2 regions of the Methylomusa anaerophila genome follow, and region 2 is predicted to be linked to the other one. Evidence: riboswitches for the same ligand, from Rfam matches in the RefSeq annotation. Region 2 holds a riboswitch; the other holds the start of a gene.
What was found. A riboswitch is a leader RNA that binds a small molecule or an ion and turns the genes downstream of it on or off. The one in region 2 is predicted to bind cobalamin.

Region 1 (8,193 bases), 1.2 Mb from region 2:
TCTTGAAAGATAAGGGGCGATAATCTCCATGCTGCGGGCTTCAATTGCATGTGGCTCAGTGATAAATTCCATTGTTTTACTACCTCCAGGCGCTGCCGTTTAAGCAATATGAAAGAATTTCTTCAACGGTGCGAAATATACAGGTATACTCGATAACGGGACGGTCAATCACAACTAGCGTCAATCCCAATGCAATAGCCGCGGTAAACTTAGCATCAGTACCGCCAATTTCGCCACTGTTTTTGGTTACTATGACATTAGCGTTATATTCTGTAAACAAGGCTACGTTCAGCTCATATGAAAAAGGTCCTTGCATAGCAATAATATCTTTGGGACTAAACCCCATTTCTAAGCACTCTGACAACACATTTGGCTGCGGCAGTACCCTTGCGACCAACCTGTGTTCACGCAGAGCAGGGGTATTTTTAAAAGTTATTAAACTGCGACTGCCGATAGTAAGGAAAATGACCCTGCCGCAACCGGCCGCAGCCTCTGCCGCTGCTTTAGCATCCGGGACTACAATCAGGCGTTCATACGCGGGTAAATGCGTTTTTTCCCGTTCAAACCGTATATATTGAATACCTGTGGCCAAAGAGGCCTGCATGGCATTGCGTGATGCATTTACCGCGTAAGGATGGCTGGCGTCAATAACCAGTTTTATATCCCTTTGGCCAATAAATTCGGCTAATTCATAGGCGCTAAGTTGTCCGGTATTAACTTGCATTTTTCCCAACTCAGCCAGACTTCGGCCATAGTCACTTACAACCGATACAATTACCGGCAAACCGCATCCGGCTATTTGAGCTGCCAATTCACGTCCGTCCTGGGTACCGGCCAGTACCAGGATCATACCTGATAACCCCGGGGCGTAATCATCTGCCCGCCGGCAATATAGGTTTGGCTGTTACCGATAATCACCAGTGAAAACATATCTATATGCTCCCGGGTAAAGTTCTCCAAATTGGATAGTACCATCTGTTCCTTAGTCCGGCTGACATGATGGACAATCCCTACCGGAGTAGAAGAGTGACGGTATTTCAGGGCAATTTCCCTTACTGCTTCAATTTGCATTGTGCGGCGGGTACTCTTGGGATTATAAATGGCAATGACGAAATCTCCTGCTGCCGCCATCTCAATTCGCTTTTCGATCACCTCCCAAGGTGTCAAAAGATCACTTAGGCTAATGACAGCGAAATCATGCATTAACGGCGCCCCTAAAATGGCGGCGGCAGCTCCGACGGCGCTGATGCCGGGGATCACCCTGACTGCCGGCTGAACACTTTCAGGATATTTTAAAGTCAGTTCCAGCACCAGCCCGGCCATCCCATACACTCCCGGATCACCGCTGGATATTACGGCTACATCGTAACCGCCCAAAGCTTCCTCAACCGCAGCCTGACAGCGGTCAATCTCCTGCATCATGCCGGTGCCGATAACTTTTTTCTTGCCAAGTAAATCTTTGATAAGTTCCAAGTAAGTATCATAACCTGCAATCACCTGCGCCGATTCAATAGCCTCACGGGCTCGCGGCGTCATGTCCTCTAAACTGCCTGGTCCTATTCCCACCACCGATATTTGACCGGAGCGATAGCTACAGTTACTTTGGCATATTTTGTCTTGGGCAGTAGCAGCCTGTCCGATTGTCCCGCCAGAATTGCTGCTGGTTCGCATACATTTCCCACTCCTATCTGTTGCTCTACAAAGCTTGATGATATATAATTCTTCTCGGCAATGCATAACCGCAGTTGCTCATTGGAAAAAAATTCCACAGGAACATCCAGTTGCTGCCCTAAGGCCAGCAAACCGATCTCGTCCTGCTTTACCACGGAACTCCCAAGTACAGCTACACTTTGCCAGCTTTTGCCGATTTTACGGCAAGCATCACTGATTGCCCCAAATAATTCTGCATCGGTGGTACCACGGCGACACCCAATGCCAAGCGCCAAGCTTCCCGGACGGAGAAAGAGGCAAGGCTTTGCCGTATCATACTCCTGATCCGTTATGATAACAGCGGCATCATAGTGATCAATCTCTTCCAATTCACCTGCATCTTGCAATATTATGCCGTATTCCGCGGCCAAATGAAGGTAGTGTTCATAATCGGCCAGCGACTTGTCGATAAAAAAAACTACTCTGTCCCCATTTGCAATAGCGGCATTAATTACCTTCAACCGCGGGAAAGGCTCAATCAGAAGATTTAGTTTTACTGCCAGCACGTCTGCGGCTGGCAATTGGGCAACATCGGTGGCGGTTGTAATGACAGGCGAAGCACCGATCGCCTCACTCACTGCCAAAGTAAGATCATTGGCGCCGCCAATATGCCCGGAAAGCAGGCTTATAGCGTGCTTTCCGCCATCATCCACCACTACTACGGCCGGGTCAAACCTTTTGTCCCGTATATGGTGAGCGATAATTCGGACAACGATGCCAGCGGCCATGATAAACACGAAACCGTCGTATTTGTGAAAAATTGTATCCACTAATTGACTCAAACAATCATACGTACGCGAAGTACCTGTAACATTATCTCGGCCCTCTTTGGCATAAACATCAACATCAGGACCGAGAAAAGGAACCAACCTCTCAGCAAGTGCCGCCCCTTTTCTGGTAACAGAGATTAGCGCCAGTTTCACTGCTTGCTATCCTCCCGGGCCGGTCTGAACAGATGGCCGAACTCGGGAGCGTACAAGCGGGACAGGGCGTATTCCGTATCGAGAACCTTCCCTACTACGATCATGGCTGTACGATCTACGCCGCCATCTAAAGCAATTTTCCCAATTGTATTGAGTGTTCCGCGGAAAATCTTCTGTTCCGGCCAAGATGCTTTTTGAACAATGGCAACCGGTGTATCGGGGGAATAACCGCCGTCAATGAGCTCTTGCATCACACTGTCCAGCATATGCACGCTTAAAAATATGCACATAGTGGCTTCGTGGCTGGCAAGACTTTGCAGTTTTTCCTTCTCCGGCACGGGAGTCCTGCCTTCCATGCGGGTAATAATCACTGTTTGGGATATCTCAGGCAAAGTATATTCCCGTTTCAGTGCCGCCGCCGTGGCTAAAAAGGAACTTACACCCGGAATTACTTCATATTGAATGCCGCTTTTATCCAGAGCATCCATCTGTTCCTGAATGGCGCCATAGATACTGGGGTCTCCTGTGTGCAGACGAACAACCGTCTTCCCCTCTGCCACCGCTTTTTTCATTACAGCAATGACTTCATCCAGCGTCATGGAAGCACTATTATAAATGGCAGCTCCGCTTTGAGCCAATGATAATAAAGCCGGATTTACCAGGGAGCCGGCATAAATGATTACATCTGCCCGGCTCAGCAACCGTTGACCTTTGACTGTAATCAGTTCGGGATCTCCCGGACCGGCGCCGACAAAATAAACTTGCACGTGTATTCCTCCCGAAGTTCTTTATGGTTTTTTAGTACAAGTAACTATATAGATAGGGTTTAATGCTTGAAACATATTATTTGACCCAACAGACTGTATGCGGGTAATTTGGGCGCCAACGGCCTCCACGGAATAGTCTATACGCTGCCGCATTGCCAATAAAGAGCCACTCAAAGTTTCTACAGTAACGGCTGTTATTACCAACCGGCCGCCAGGCTTCAAGATTTTATCGCATTTTGCCAGTATTTCCGGCAAACGTCCGCCACTGCCGCCAACTAAGATAACATCAGCTTCTTTATGTCCGCTAAGAGCCTCAGGGGCTTCCCCCAATACCGGCTCAAGGTTTTCAACTCCAAAGCGGACGGCATTGGCTTTAATCAGTTTGATTCCTTCTTCTTTTCTCTCAATGGCAGTAACATGCCCTTGTGGCGCCATTAAAGCCGCCTCCACCGATAATGAGCCTGTACCTGCCCCAATATCAATGATGATATCACTGTACCTGATTTTAGCTTTAGATAATGTAAGTATCCTTATCTCCGCTTTAGTCATAGGAATATCGCCCCGAATAAAATCATCATCGGCAATACCGGGATTGTATACTCTCATCCTCTCACCACCATTACACAGTGGTCAAACCCACTAATATCAACTGTATCTTCCAAAGATAGAGCCAATACTTTTTCCTCCGGATAAGACAGAGCGGCGCAAAGCCACACCAAGCTAGCCGGCGGCCAGCCGCCGGTCAGCAGTACGTTGGCAATATAACTTGGATTATGCTTTTGATCTGTAAGTATTCCAAGCTTTTTCCCCTGGCGGTAGGATAGTTTTTCATCTTCCGGCAGGCGTCCATGCATACTAATTAAGTCTGCATCCTGCCATAACTCACCAATGCGGGCGAATGCCAGCTGAACCGAGCTGATCCCGGGAACGACCTGAATTCTGGGTTCCGGGAACTCCTGTTTTAGTGCCGCCAGCAAACTATAAAATCCCGGGTCGCCGGATACCATGACCACCACATCCGTGGCAGCAAGCTTTGCCGCAATAAAAGAGAGCACCCCTCCTATGTCTTTATCAATTTGCCGGGTTTCTTGACCATTTTTTTTCGCGAAAGTAGCGAGGGCCCGATTACTTCCCACTAGCACTGCGGCGTTATTGATTATCCTGCTTGCTACAGGCAGCACATAGTCCGGCGCTCCCGGACCAATGCCCACTACTATTACCCTGTGGTTAGCTCTGTCATGTTCCAACCTAGTGTTCCTCCAATGTCCCGAGCTGCTTGATCAAGCCCCAATATTTTGCCTTTAAGTGTCACAACTGCCGTCCCTACCGTCAGATCGCTGAAAACATACCGCTCGGCCCGTAAACTTGCCCGCGTGGCCAGTAGATTGTAAACCGCGTTAAAATTATATCGCTCTATAATCGGCATAGCAGCCTCTGTAGTCGTACATTCCATAATCTCTTTTATCACAGCTTGCGGGGCGCCTTCAACCGCCAGATAAGCGGCAATGGTTTCCAGCCTCGCGTCCGCCATGCGATTATGAGTATGAAATATACCGGCAGATACTTTTACGATTTTTCCTAAATGCCCGAACAACAACACCCTTTTCACACCCAGCTTGGCAGCATTTTCCAGCATATGGCCGATAAAATTGCTGGTTTGAACAATGGCTTCTTCCGGCAAACCGTATTGATTAACAGCTATATCTTGTCCGATTTTTCCCGGTACAAAGACTATATCCTGATATCCCAATGCTTTTACCACACTTATTTGGGGCACCAGCGAGTTTTTGAAAGCTTCTTCCGACATGGGCTCAACAATACCGGTTGTGCCGATAATGGATAACCCCCCGGCAATTCCCAATACCGGATTTAAGGTTCTTTTCGCCAGTTCTTCACCGCCTGGAATGGATATAGTGACTATGGCGCCTTTATCCCTTGGTAGTACGTCTCTTATGGCAGTTATAATCATTTTTTTAGGTCCTTCATTCACCGCAGGCAGCCCTACCGGCACGGATAACCCTGGTTTTGTTACTACTCCCACCCCTTCGCCGGCCTGAATTATGATGTCCGGGCAGTCGGAAATCCTAACTTGAACGTCAATTCTCACGCCGTTGGTAATGTCAGGATCGTCGCCGGCATCCTTTATTACACTGGCTAAGCCTCCCCCGGGCATCGCCAGGCTTTTCTCAATGGCAACCCGAATCAATTTTTCCTGCGGTGTTTTGACCTCAACGTGAGTATCAAGTCTCCCTTGCCAAGCCAAAACAGCTGCCTTGGCTGCCGCCGCCGCACAAGTGCCGGTTGTTATACCCGGACGCATTGTTTTATCTGACAACAAAAAACCCCCTATAGCAGGGGGTTATGTAAATAAACTCAACAAATCACATTTCACATTTGTCTGATTATTCTCCCCACACCTGCCTATCTTCCGTAGGTTCCGGTAATCCGCCAAGTCTAAACATTTGACGGACTACTAGCGGCGTGTCGTAGAACAGGCAGGTCTCCTGACTCTGGTTCATCAATTGCCTAAGCCTTCCCAGTCATCCCAGTGGCATATATAAGGCATCATCCCCATTACAGTGGCGGGACCGCGCCGGTTTTGCACCGGACTTCCCTATTAAGCGCAAAGCACCTATTCCCTTACACATATCAACTTTTATAACATACTTATATTCCATCTTAATTACTAATTTCCTGCTGGTGTCTGCAATTAATGCGAAATTTGTTTTCAACAATTCTATATTTCATCCTTTTTGCGGTAAAGAGTCATATTGCCATGACTGGCAACAGGAACAAAATTGGCAAAAGATGCCGAGTCTTTAATTTGTGACAAATCCTTTGATTTTACTAAAATAAAAATTGGGGAATCACCGCTATTCCGGGCGACAAAGCTGTCCAAATGCTCGGTGGGCATGGTATATTTACCAGACCAAGTCCCCCGTTGTGCCAATTCTTGTTCATCAACAACCAGGCGAGGCATAATATGTCCACTGTAAAAAACCATGGAAGTGGCATATTCTCCCAATGAGCCAATGATTGCGTTCCTAGGTAAAATATAAGCTAACGGTTTGGCTGATTTGGAATTAGCCAAAGAACTTAGACCCGTTCCGATCGCCACGCAGCTTATTGTAATCACGGCTACAGCTACCGTTAGCGGCAACCGGCAGATATTTCCCTTTGTTTGAACCCAAATAACGCTGATTATGCTCACGCAAACGGCAACATACAACGGCAGCCAATTCTTTTCCGGCGGCAATAGAGTTGTGCCATACACAACCGCACCGAACAGTACTATTGCCGGTACGGAAAGCCAGAGCCAAGTCCGCCTGTTTTTTCTCTGATGCAAAGATTGCAAATAACTGGCTATTAGTACTGCAACGGGAAATAACGCTGGAAATACATAGGTAGGATATTTTGTTGCCATGGCGGTATAAAAAACTAAAATTACCGCCGGCCAAATGTATAAATAGCTTTCCACCGGTGACCTTAAAGACCTTTTTGCCTTCCCCAGCATTAGGAAGAATATGCCGGTCCATGGCATTAGGCTAACGGGGAATAATACAAAATAATAGTAAAGTACATTATCTTTCGGGTGCTCCGCCACAGTAGCCCTTATATAATTATGGAGTCCCAAAAATGTATCTATGAATTGTTGCCCATGGAGCAGGTACATTGTGAAATACCACGGGGCCGCCACAGCCAACAACACGCCTATACCGGCAAAAATATGCATATGTCGAAGTTGCTGCCATTGATTCCGGACAAAGATATACATTAAGACTATAAGTGCCGGCAAAACGATACCAACCGGACCTTTTGTCAGTGCCGCGAATCCCATTGACGCATAGGCCATCAGGTACCATTTGGTTCTTTTTTCTGTCATACCAAAAAAGAATGTAGACATGGCTGCACTGGTAAAGAAAAATAGTACCGCATCAGTAATAATCATATGCGCCAATACCCAAAATTCAAGGGATGTGGCTAAAACCAGCGCCGCCAATAAACCTATTTGACGATTCTGGTAAATTTTCACTGAAAACCAGTATACCAAGCTGACACTGGCGGCACTGAAAACTGCGGCTGGGAAACGAGCCGCAAATTCTCCTACGCCAAATACTTTATAACTTAAGGCAATAAGCCAGTAAATCAATATGGGCTTATCAAACCAGTACTGACCATATATTTGCGGTGACAGCCAGTTATTACTTTCCACCATTTCCTTGGCAGTAAGGGCATAATTCGACTCCACCGGATCGGTGATCGGTACATTGCCATTAAAAATGATATAAGAACATAGCGCCAGAAAGAAAATTAACGTCTTGTAATAGCTGCTTGGCATCTCTGACTCGTTCCCCACCTTCCATTATTTTTTCATAAGCACCATTTTTTCATCCGTTTGAGCCATAATAGACAGCACTTGCTGTTCATTTGCCGGTAACCGCAAATATTCTGGCTGTCTCACGATAAAATAAGCCTTACCGGGAAAGTTCAGCGCTTCTGACAGCTCACCGCCGTCTTTGATTTCCCGCCCGTAAATACCGGCATAAAAAGTAAATCCCGGATGTAAAAATTTAGTGATATAAACCGGCGATTGTCCGTCATAAGCCATGGCAAATTCTCGGGCAATGTTTTTGGTTGCAAATCTTGGCGCTGCGGCAGAGAACACCACGGTTATCAAGACAATCGAAAATAACGTCATCCCGATAACCTGTGTTTTTAAAGCCCGTCCATAATTCCCCTGCCAAATAAATGAAACGGAAACAATGGTCATAATACCGAATAGAATTGCCGAA
Region 2 (8,193 bases):
CGGTTACCAGGGCAGTTACTGTCAGGGTTTGATAGCTTTCAGTCTTTATGGACACATTTTCCATGGAAGCGGCTGTCCCCATACCGGACACCGTATCGGGATCAAGCCCTGCTTCCTGCGCTATCAGCCGCATATGCCCCTCATAAGTGGGCGCGCGCAATGTGCAGGCCATCCCCGCGCCGGGATTGACATCATGATTAAATACAGCCGTCAAATTTTCCTGGTAGCCGCCGTTCAGCACCGCCGTGCTGAGGACTTTACGCTCGGCGGCAAACATAAGGACAATGCTTTTATAATACCGGTAGACATCATCACCGGTTGACAAGGTACATAGTTTCATTGCATTTCTCCTTCAAATTTTCATCACCACGTTCTTCCAGTTCCCCTTCGATAGCCAGATAGAGCCGCTGCAGCTCCTGCTTGGTCTCGTTATCCGCCTGCCACAAACCACGCTGCTCGGCTTCCAGCAGTTTGTCGGCGATACGCTGCAGCGCCCAGGGATTAACTTCTTGCATCCACTGGCGCATCTCCCCATCGAGGGCGTATTTTTGCGCCAAACCGTCGTACATCCAATCTTCCATCACGTCACTGGTGGCATCCCACTCGTAGCAATGGGCCACCACGCCGGCCAAATCGGCCGCTCCTTTATAGCCGTGCTGTTTCATTCCTTCAATATATTTCGGGTTCATTACTTCCCCCCGGAACAAGCGTTTAAACTCTTCCGCCAAACTGCGCAGCGCCACATGCTGCCTGTCGGAACTGTCACCGCAGTAGGAACGGGGCGCCTCGCCTTTTAGACTGCGCACCGCGGCAATCATGCCGCCGTGGTAGGCGTTAAAATCATCGGAATTGAGCATATGCACTTCCCGGTTGTCCTCGTTTTTGACGGTAACGTCCAGACTGCCCAGACGCTTGCTGAACAACTGGGGTACAAACGCGCCGTTAACCTTGCTGCCATAGGCGTGGGCTCCCCAGCGTACATATACTTTCGCCAGATCGTCCACCGTCTCCCAATTTTTTTCTTCCAAAAGATGCCCGACGCCGGCTCCGTAAGCTCCCGGCGGACAGCCAAACACGCGATAACAGGCTTGTTCCCAGGCCTGGCAACTGTCGACGCCTTCTGCCGCCAATTGCTTCGCATCATTGAGCACATGCTTGCGCACGTAATTAACTTCCGGGCTTTCGTCCAATTGGGCAACCAAGCCGACCGCCTTGTCCATCCAGGCAGCGGCCGTGGGCATAGCATCGCGCAGCAGCCCGCTGATGCGGGCCATCACATCAATCCGCGGCCGTTTCAGTTCAGGCGCCGGAATAATTTCCAAATCCACCACCCGCAGACTGCCTTTCTGCCATACCGGCTTAACCCCCAGTAAATATAAAAATTCGGCGATACACTGGCCATGGCTGCGCATATTGGCGCCGCACCATATCACCATGCCGATATTTTCCGGATACCGGCCCTCTTCCCTGATATAGCGCTCAATGACGCCGTCGCCCAAAGTCTTGCCGATTTCCCAGGCGGCCGGGGAGGGCAGCGTACGCGGGTCAACGCCGTAAAAGTTGCGTCCTGTCGGCAGAATGTCCGCCATGCCGCTGGTGGGCGAGCCGGCCGGACCCGGTTCAATGTAGCGGCTTTCCAGCGCCCGCAGTAAATTGGTTATCTCCTGGTCGGTTTGCCCCACGCTGGGGACCAATTTTTCGCAGATATACCGTGTGACCTGCCGCAATTGTTCCCGCAGCGGTTGTTGAGCCTGGACCGCCCACGGCAGGTTCAGGATCCGCTCCGTTTCAGCGATAGAGAAATCACACTCTGCCAGGAGGGTCACCACTTGACGGCAGTGATCCCGGATATCATCCAGCAGCGCCCCGCAGGTCTTACTGCCGTCCGGCAGCAGCTGGCCGCTTTGCTCAATGAGTTCGTAATAGTCATACCCATAGACGGCGGCAATGGTTTTGGGCAACGACGGAATATCCCCGTTGTCCATACGGGTAAGGGCCAGCAAATATTCCGCCAGCATGTCATTTTGCGGCGGGCAGCCCAATACGTGCAGTCCCACCCGGATTTGCATGTTTTTTATATCGGTAACGTAGGCGTGCAGACGCTGGACATATTCGTCAAAGGGCTGTTCGGGAAGGTCTTCGCTCAAATTGGCGGCAAGTACTTTTTCCCGAATCAGGTTGGCCACGACTTCTGTATTGCCGGGTTGGTTCAATTTGAAATGGGCATACTCATCCAGCAGCTTTTCCAGCTCAGCTAATTCCTCATAGATATCGGCATGGCTCATGGGCGGCGGCAAATGCCCGATCAGGCAGGCGGCGCCGCGGCGCTTGGCCTGGATGCCTTCGCCGACTATGGTAATCAGATACGGATACACATTAGGCAAATCACCGATGGCCAAATCAGGATAGCATTGCCGCGACAGTCCCATCCCTTTGCCGGGCAGCCATTCCAACGTCCCATGAGTGCCCACGTGCACCACCGCGTCCGCCTGCCAGATATCCCGTACCCAGTGGTAATAAGCCAAATAATGATGCGTTGGTGCGCAGTCCGGCGAATGCAGTATTTTCCCGGGATCTTCGCCAAACCCCCGCGGCGGTTGCACGGTAATGAAGATATTGCCGTTCAGCATACCGGGAACCAGTAATTCACCGTCATAATAAAAAACATCACCGGGAGGCGCTCCCCATTCCCGCCGCAGCTGCTCCTGATTTTCCGCCGCCAATTCGCCGAACCATTGCCGGTATTGCACTTCGCTTACCTTCCCGGGAGCATTTTCAATTTGTTCGTCGGTTAAAAAGCGCCGGTCATTGGTAGCCTGAGCCAGCAATTCATTCATCAGCGTCTGGCTGTCGGCCGGAATGTGATCCACACGGTAACCCCTCGCCGCCATATGTTGCAGCAGCAGTCTGATGCTAGCCGGCGAATCCATGCCCTGGGCGCTGCCGATATTGGAATTGGTGGCCGGATAATTATGAAAAATAATGGCGATCTTCTTTTCACTGTTGGCTTTGCGGCGCAGCCTGGCCCATTTGCCGGCTTTACGCACCACCGCGGCCAGCCGGTCGGGAATGGGCAGATATCTTCTGGTCCCGTCCGGCAGATTTTCTTTGGCGGCTACCGGCACCCCATGAATGATGCCGTCAAATTCCGGCATGGAAATACTGCAGGATACTTCCATGGGCGTCATGCCCTCAATGCTGTCCTGCCAGTCCTGGCAAGGCTGCAAAAGGCCATACGCCTGCAGGACCGGCACATCCAGACGGTGCAGAAACTCCTGGTCAACCGGCCGGCCTACCGTCAAAGAAAATTTAAAGGTATTAAGCAACACATCAATGACCGGCATGCCGTCCACATAAAAGTAAGCTTGTACGGTATCATCCACGCCCGGCGCGTTAACTTCCGGGTTGCGCGCCCAATGGCTGAACACCGCCATCGCGTTCATGCCTTGCCGTTCGATCTCCGCCACCAGCGCTGTCTGGTATGCCAAGTCCGCCCACACCCACTCATCGCGGGGAAACAAGATGCCGATTGTCGGCCGGTCCGGACGGCAGTACCGGCGGTGGTGCTCCCTGCCGTTGGTAAACGGCGTATCGGCCTGGGGATGGAAAATACCGTTCCACAACAAAGGCTGCGGCTTTTGGTATGCCAGGTCTGCATTGCTGTAGGTGCAAGCCAGCCACAGCCAGAGATTCCGGTAATTTTCCATACCGCTGTAGAGCAGATAGGTACGCATTATCTCCCGCTCCGCCGGCGTGACGCCGTGGACGGTGTCTTCCGGATCAGGGTCGGTTGCCAGCAGGGTATGGATAATGCCTTGTTCCCGCAAGAAGGCGGTCGCCTTCTTCAAGAAATGAGTGTCGTGGCTGGTTCCCATCCAGGAAAACAACACCAGGTCACTCCCGCTAAACATTTGGGGACAATCCGGTCCCCAGTTACTGGCATCATTCAACAACAGGACCTGGCTGCCCCCCGGCAGGCGGCCTTCTTTTTCCAGGTAATCCCGGGCCTGGTCCATCATGATGTACTGACGGTCGATATTAGTCAAAAACAGTATGCGTCCCATTTTTTTCTCTCCTCTTCCAGTTGATCGGCATTATGCCGTCCGTCTATTCCCGCCACAAATTGCGCCGCCGTCATGACGGTGACTTGCGGCCGTTCTATCAGCTGGCGGTATATACGAACCGCCTTGCCGCCGGTAAAATCCCGCTGTTCGATGGGTGTATCCTCGATCACGATAAGCTTCCTGGCAGCAAAAGCGGCATCAAGATTATCCAAATTTTGCTCGCCGTAATAAAGATTGGTCAGGACCGCCCAATCGGCATTGACGATTTTTTCCCGGTTTTGCTCGCCTTGCCCTGCATCAATGGGGGAAAATGGCTGTCCCAGCACGGCATCCATCCCAAAAGCCAGCGCTACGTCCGTATCCGTGTCACCGGACTGAAAAACACCGCCGGTCAAACTATAGGATTTTTCATGCAATACCCGGATTATATTTCCGGCTGAACCGCCGCCGCCGATGATGTGGACGGTCTGCCGCCCGGCAGTGTCAGTGGCCGCCGCATAAGTGTGAATATCCAGATTGCCGGTCACTTTGTTAATGAAAACAGCCGAATGCAGACCGTAGGCCTTTTCCAGATTTTCCACCGTAATGACTTCCGCCGGCGTTCCGTCGGCAACGATCGCGCCGCCGGCCAATAAAATCAGCCGGGAACAAAATTTGGCGGCCAGCTTTATATCATGAGCAATGATGAGTACCGTCTTGCCCTGCCGGCACATCACCTGGCAATACCGGAAAATTTCTTCCTGATATAAAAGGTCGAGACTTGCCGTCGGCTCGTCGAGAAAAATGAGCGGCGTCTCCTGGGTCAGCACTTTGGCCAGCAAAATCCGCTGCCGTTCGCCGCCCGATACCTGTTGCACCGGCCGATCCGCCAACTGTTCCACGCCGGTAAAAGCCATGTACTTGTGGGCAATCCGGTAGTCCTCGCCCCGCTCATTCTGCCACCATTTCAAATAGGGATAGCGTCCGGCCAGCACCACTTCCAGCGCCGTAAACCCGAAGCCTACGTTGACTTCCTGCTGCATATAGGCGGCAACGCGCGCCATTTGCTTGTCACCCAGATTGCGTATTGGCTGTTCCAATACTTTTACCTTTCCCGCCGCCATAGGAGTGAGACCGCGCAAACCGCGCAGCAGCGTACTTTTCCCCGCGCCGTTGGGACCGATTATGCCGACAAACTCTCCCGGCCTAACCGTGAAAGTAATATCCCGCAAAATAGGTTTCACCCCGATGCTGATACTTACATTTTCGGCTGTAAGCGCCTGCTGTGCGGTCATATTCACAACAGTCCCCCTCCTTTCTGCGCCCGGCGCAACAGATAGAGAAAGTACGGCGCTCCCATTAAGGCGGTCATAATCCCCACACGAATTTCCGCCGGCGGAACCAGCATCCGCCCCAAAGTGTCGCAACCGACTAAAAACAGGCCGCCCGCCAGGGCGCAAGCCGGCAGCAGCGTGCGATGCTCCGCCCCGATCAACAGCCGCATAATATGCGGCACAATCAAACCGACAAAACCGATGGCACCGCTAACGCATACGGCCGTGGCAGTGGTCACCGCCGCCACGAACAGCAGCAACAGGCGGAAAGCAGCCGCCGGCACTCCTACCGACCGGGCTTCCTGCTCGCCCAGCACCAAAATATTGAGATGTCTGGCCAGCAGACATAATATACTGATGCCGGCAAGAACCGGCACGGCAATCAGATACACGTGATCCCAGCGGCGGTAATCCAAGCCGCCCACCATCCAGAACAAAAACTCCCGCAGCCGGTATTCGTTCATAAAGGTCAAAATGCCGTTTGTCAGCGCCGCCAGCAGCATACTCACCGCCACGCCTGCCAATAATAACACCATTACCGGTATTTTCCCCTCCCGCTGGGCCAGAGACACGGTTATTCCCACCGCCAGTAAAGCGCCGGACAGCGCAAAGAACGGCATATAAAAGATGCCGTTCGCCGTAACCCCCAAAGCTATGGCGATAACCGCCCCCAATGCCGCCCCGCTGGATACCCCGATAATTCCCGGATCAGCCAAGGGATTGCCAAACACACCTTGCAGGACCGCCCCGGATACGCCCAGCGCCGCTCCCACCAACAGCCCCACCAGGGTGCGCGGCATCCGGATGTGCCAGACAACCGCCGTCTGTTCCTGGGTCAGGCCCACCCCCTGCAATCCGGGGAAATTCAATTGCTTGCCAATGACCGCCAGCATGGACTGGGCAGGCACGTACACCTGCCCCCAAGCCAGCGACAACAATATGGCACCGGCTAATAATACACCCATAAATGTAAATAAAACAGCTTTGTTTTTATGCCAGCCTGTCATATGCTTCGCCCTTCCTGTCTAGTATTTTCCGGGGCCGTCCTATCTTTTTTTTACCATAAAGCATAAACCCCCCTTGTCTAAACAAGGGGGGTTTATGCCTAGCAATCTTGCCAAATAAAAATCCCGGCAAAAAATAGCCGGGAAGGAAAGATTACTCAAATAATCCCCTCCCTATCGCTCGTAGGTCAAACGGTGATTTCAGACAGGCAGTTATCCTGGCTCTGGATCAATGCTTACCCAAACCTTCCCAGGATTTTCATCCCAGTGGCATCCTCTTTGGGTTCGCTCCCCATTACAGTGGCGGGACCGCGCCGGTATCACACCGGTCTTCCCTATTAAGCCCCGTAGGGCACCTGTCTCAAAAAATATTAAATTGTCACGATATGGCATGATATGGATATAATTTAATTTAAATGTTAGCACGTTACAAAAAATATGTCAATCCATACTTTAACAGTTACAGCAGCGTATCATACATATTACTTTTTACTTTTCAATATTAATTTGGCATATAACAGCAGCCTTTAGGCAAAATAATGGGTAGGAGGTGTTATCTAATGTCAATAGCATTAACGCAAAAGGAAAAGTTGCTTTTGCAAGATCAACAAAGCCATGAGGGGATTTGTGTGCAAAAATATCAAGCCTATGCATCGCAAGCGCAAGACCCCCAATTGAAACAATTATTCGGTTCCTATGCCAGCCAAGAGCAGCAACACTTAAATACCCTAACGCAAATATTAAACGGCCAGGTGCCGGTCATGTCATCACAACAAGGCCAACAAACTGCCCAAAGCGGTGCGCAAAGCGCAGTCCAGCCATCGCCGCAAGGAACAACAAACAATCAAAGTGATAGTGTTCTTTGCAACGATATGCTAATGACCGAAAAATTTGTCTCCGGCGCCTACGATACGGCCATTTTTGAATTTACCGACACCAACGTGCGTCAAGCTCTCAACCATATCCAAAAAGAAGAGCAAAAACACGGTGAAGGCATCTTCCAATACATGCAAAGCAAAGGTATGTACAATCCGAAGTAACTGTTATTACGGTCCAATTGCTATGGCAGCTATCAATATTTATAAATCAAGCTAAAGAGGTCGTCTGAAAGCCTAAGGCTTTCAAACGACCTCTTATTTGCTGCATCATTCTCTTCGACAAAGCCCGAAGATCTTCTTAACTACTTGATATAGCGGCGTGCGCCGATATATTGCTGAGTATAATAGGCGTCGCTAAGTGAACTGATGCCTACCTGCCCCTGGGCCGAGCTGGCGTGAATGAAATTCCCGTCGCCCATGTAAAATCCTACATGGGATGCTCCCGGCTTATAAGTGGTGAAGAATACCAGGTCGCCAATCCGCAGGTCAGTCTTATTCACCGGCGTACCGCCGGCAAATTGCTCGGCAGCCGTACGGGGAAGTCTTATTCCGTTTTGTTTCATTACATACTGGGTAAAGCTGGAGCAGTCCAGGCCGCGGGTAACGCTGTTACCGCCGAAAACATAAGGTACGCCCATAAGCGTTTTGGCGGTTTCCACAACTTGAGCGCCCTTAGCGCTGCCGGAGGTTGTGCCGGAACCGGTGGCAACGCCTAATACTTTCGAAATATCGTCGGGAAGTTTAGATTGAACGTTGGCAAACTTGTTGACAAAGTTCCCCAGCAATAAGCCCAGCAGAATATTCATCAGCATATTGCCGCCGTCGGAAGAAGTATCAGTTTGGGCGGCTTGCGGCAAAACATCGGTTAGCGAAAACGCAGCTGCAGGTGAGATTGGGGTGATGAGCGTGACGCAAAAGGTCAGGAGAGCGATCA

Region 1: it holds a riboswitch for cobalamin, as region 2 does, so the genes downstream of both, cbiD (cobalt-precorrin-5B (C(1))-methyltransferase CbiD) here and MAMMFC1_RS14000 (FecCD family ABC transporter permease) in region 2, are expected to answer to the same signal.

The regions. Positions count from the first base shown of each region.
Region 1 covers NZ_AP018449.1:4,304,249-4,312,441, forward strand. The annotation lists gene MAMMFC1_RS19735 (precorrin-8X methylmutase) at 1-72, opposite strand, end outside; gene cobK (precorrin-6A reductase) at 80-850, opposite strand; gene cobJ (precorrin-3B C(17)-methyltransferase) at 847-1,536, opposite strand; gene MAMMFC1_RS19750 (cobalt-precorrin 5A hydrolase) at 1,557-2,633, opposite strand; gene cobM (precorrin-4 C(11)-methyltransferase) at 2,630-3,400, opposite strand; gene cbiT (precorrin-6Y C5,15-methyltransferase (decarboxylating) subunit CbiT) at 3,422-4,006, opposite strand; gene cbiE (precorrin-6y C5,15-methyltransferase (decarboxylating) subunit CbiE) at 4,003-4,647, opposite strand; gene cbiD (cobalt-precorrin-5B (C(1))-methyltransferase CbiD) at 4,617-5,720, opposite strand; cobalamin riboswitch at 5,878-6,051, opposite strand; gene MAMMFC1_RS19775 (ArnT family glycosyltransferase) at 6,138-7,757, opposite strand; gene MAMMFC1_RS19780 (ArnT family glycosyltransferase) at 7,764-8,193, opposite strand, start outside.
Region 2 covers NZ_AP018449.1:3,124,324-3,132,516, reverse strand. The annotation lists gene MAMMFC1_RS14015 (adenosylcobinamide amidohydrolase) at 1-340, opposite strand, end outside; gene cobN (cobaltochelatase subunit CobN) at 312-4,064, opposite strand; gene MAMMFC1_RS14005 (ABC transporter ATP-binding protein) at 4,043-5,338, opposite strand; gene MAMMFC1_RS14000 (FecCD family ABC transporter permease) at 5,341-6,384, opposite strand; cobalamin riboswitch at 6,573-6,756, opposite strand; gene MAMMFC1_RS13995 (spore coat protein) at 6,942-7,421, shown strand; gene MAMMFC1_RS13990 (C40 family peptidase) at 7,562-8,193, opposite strand, start outside.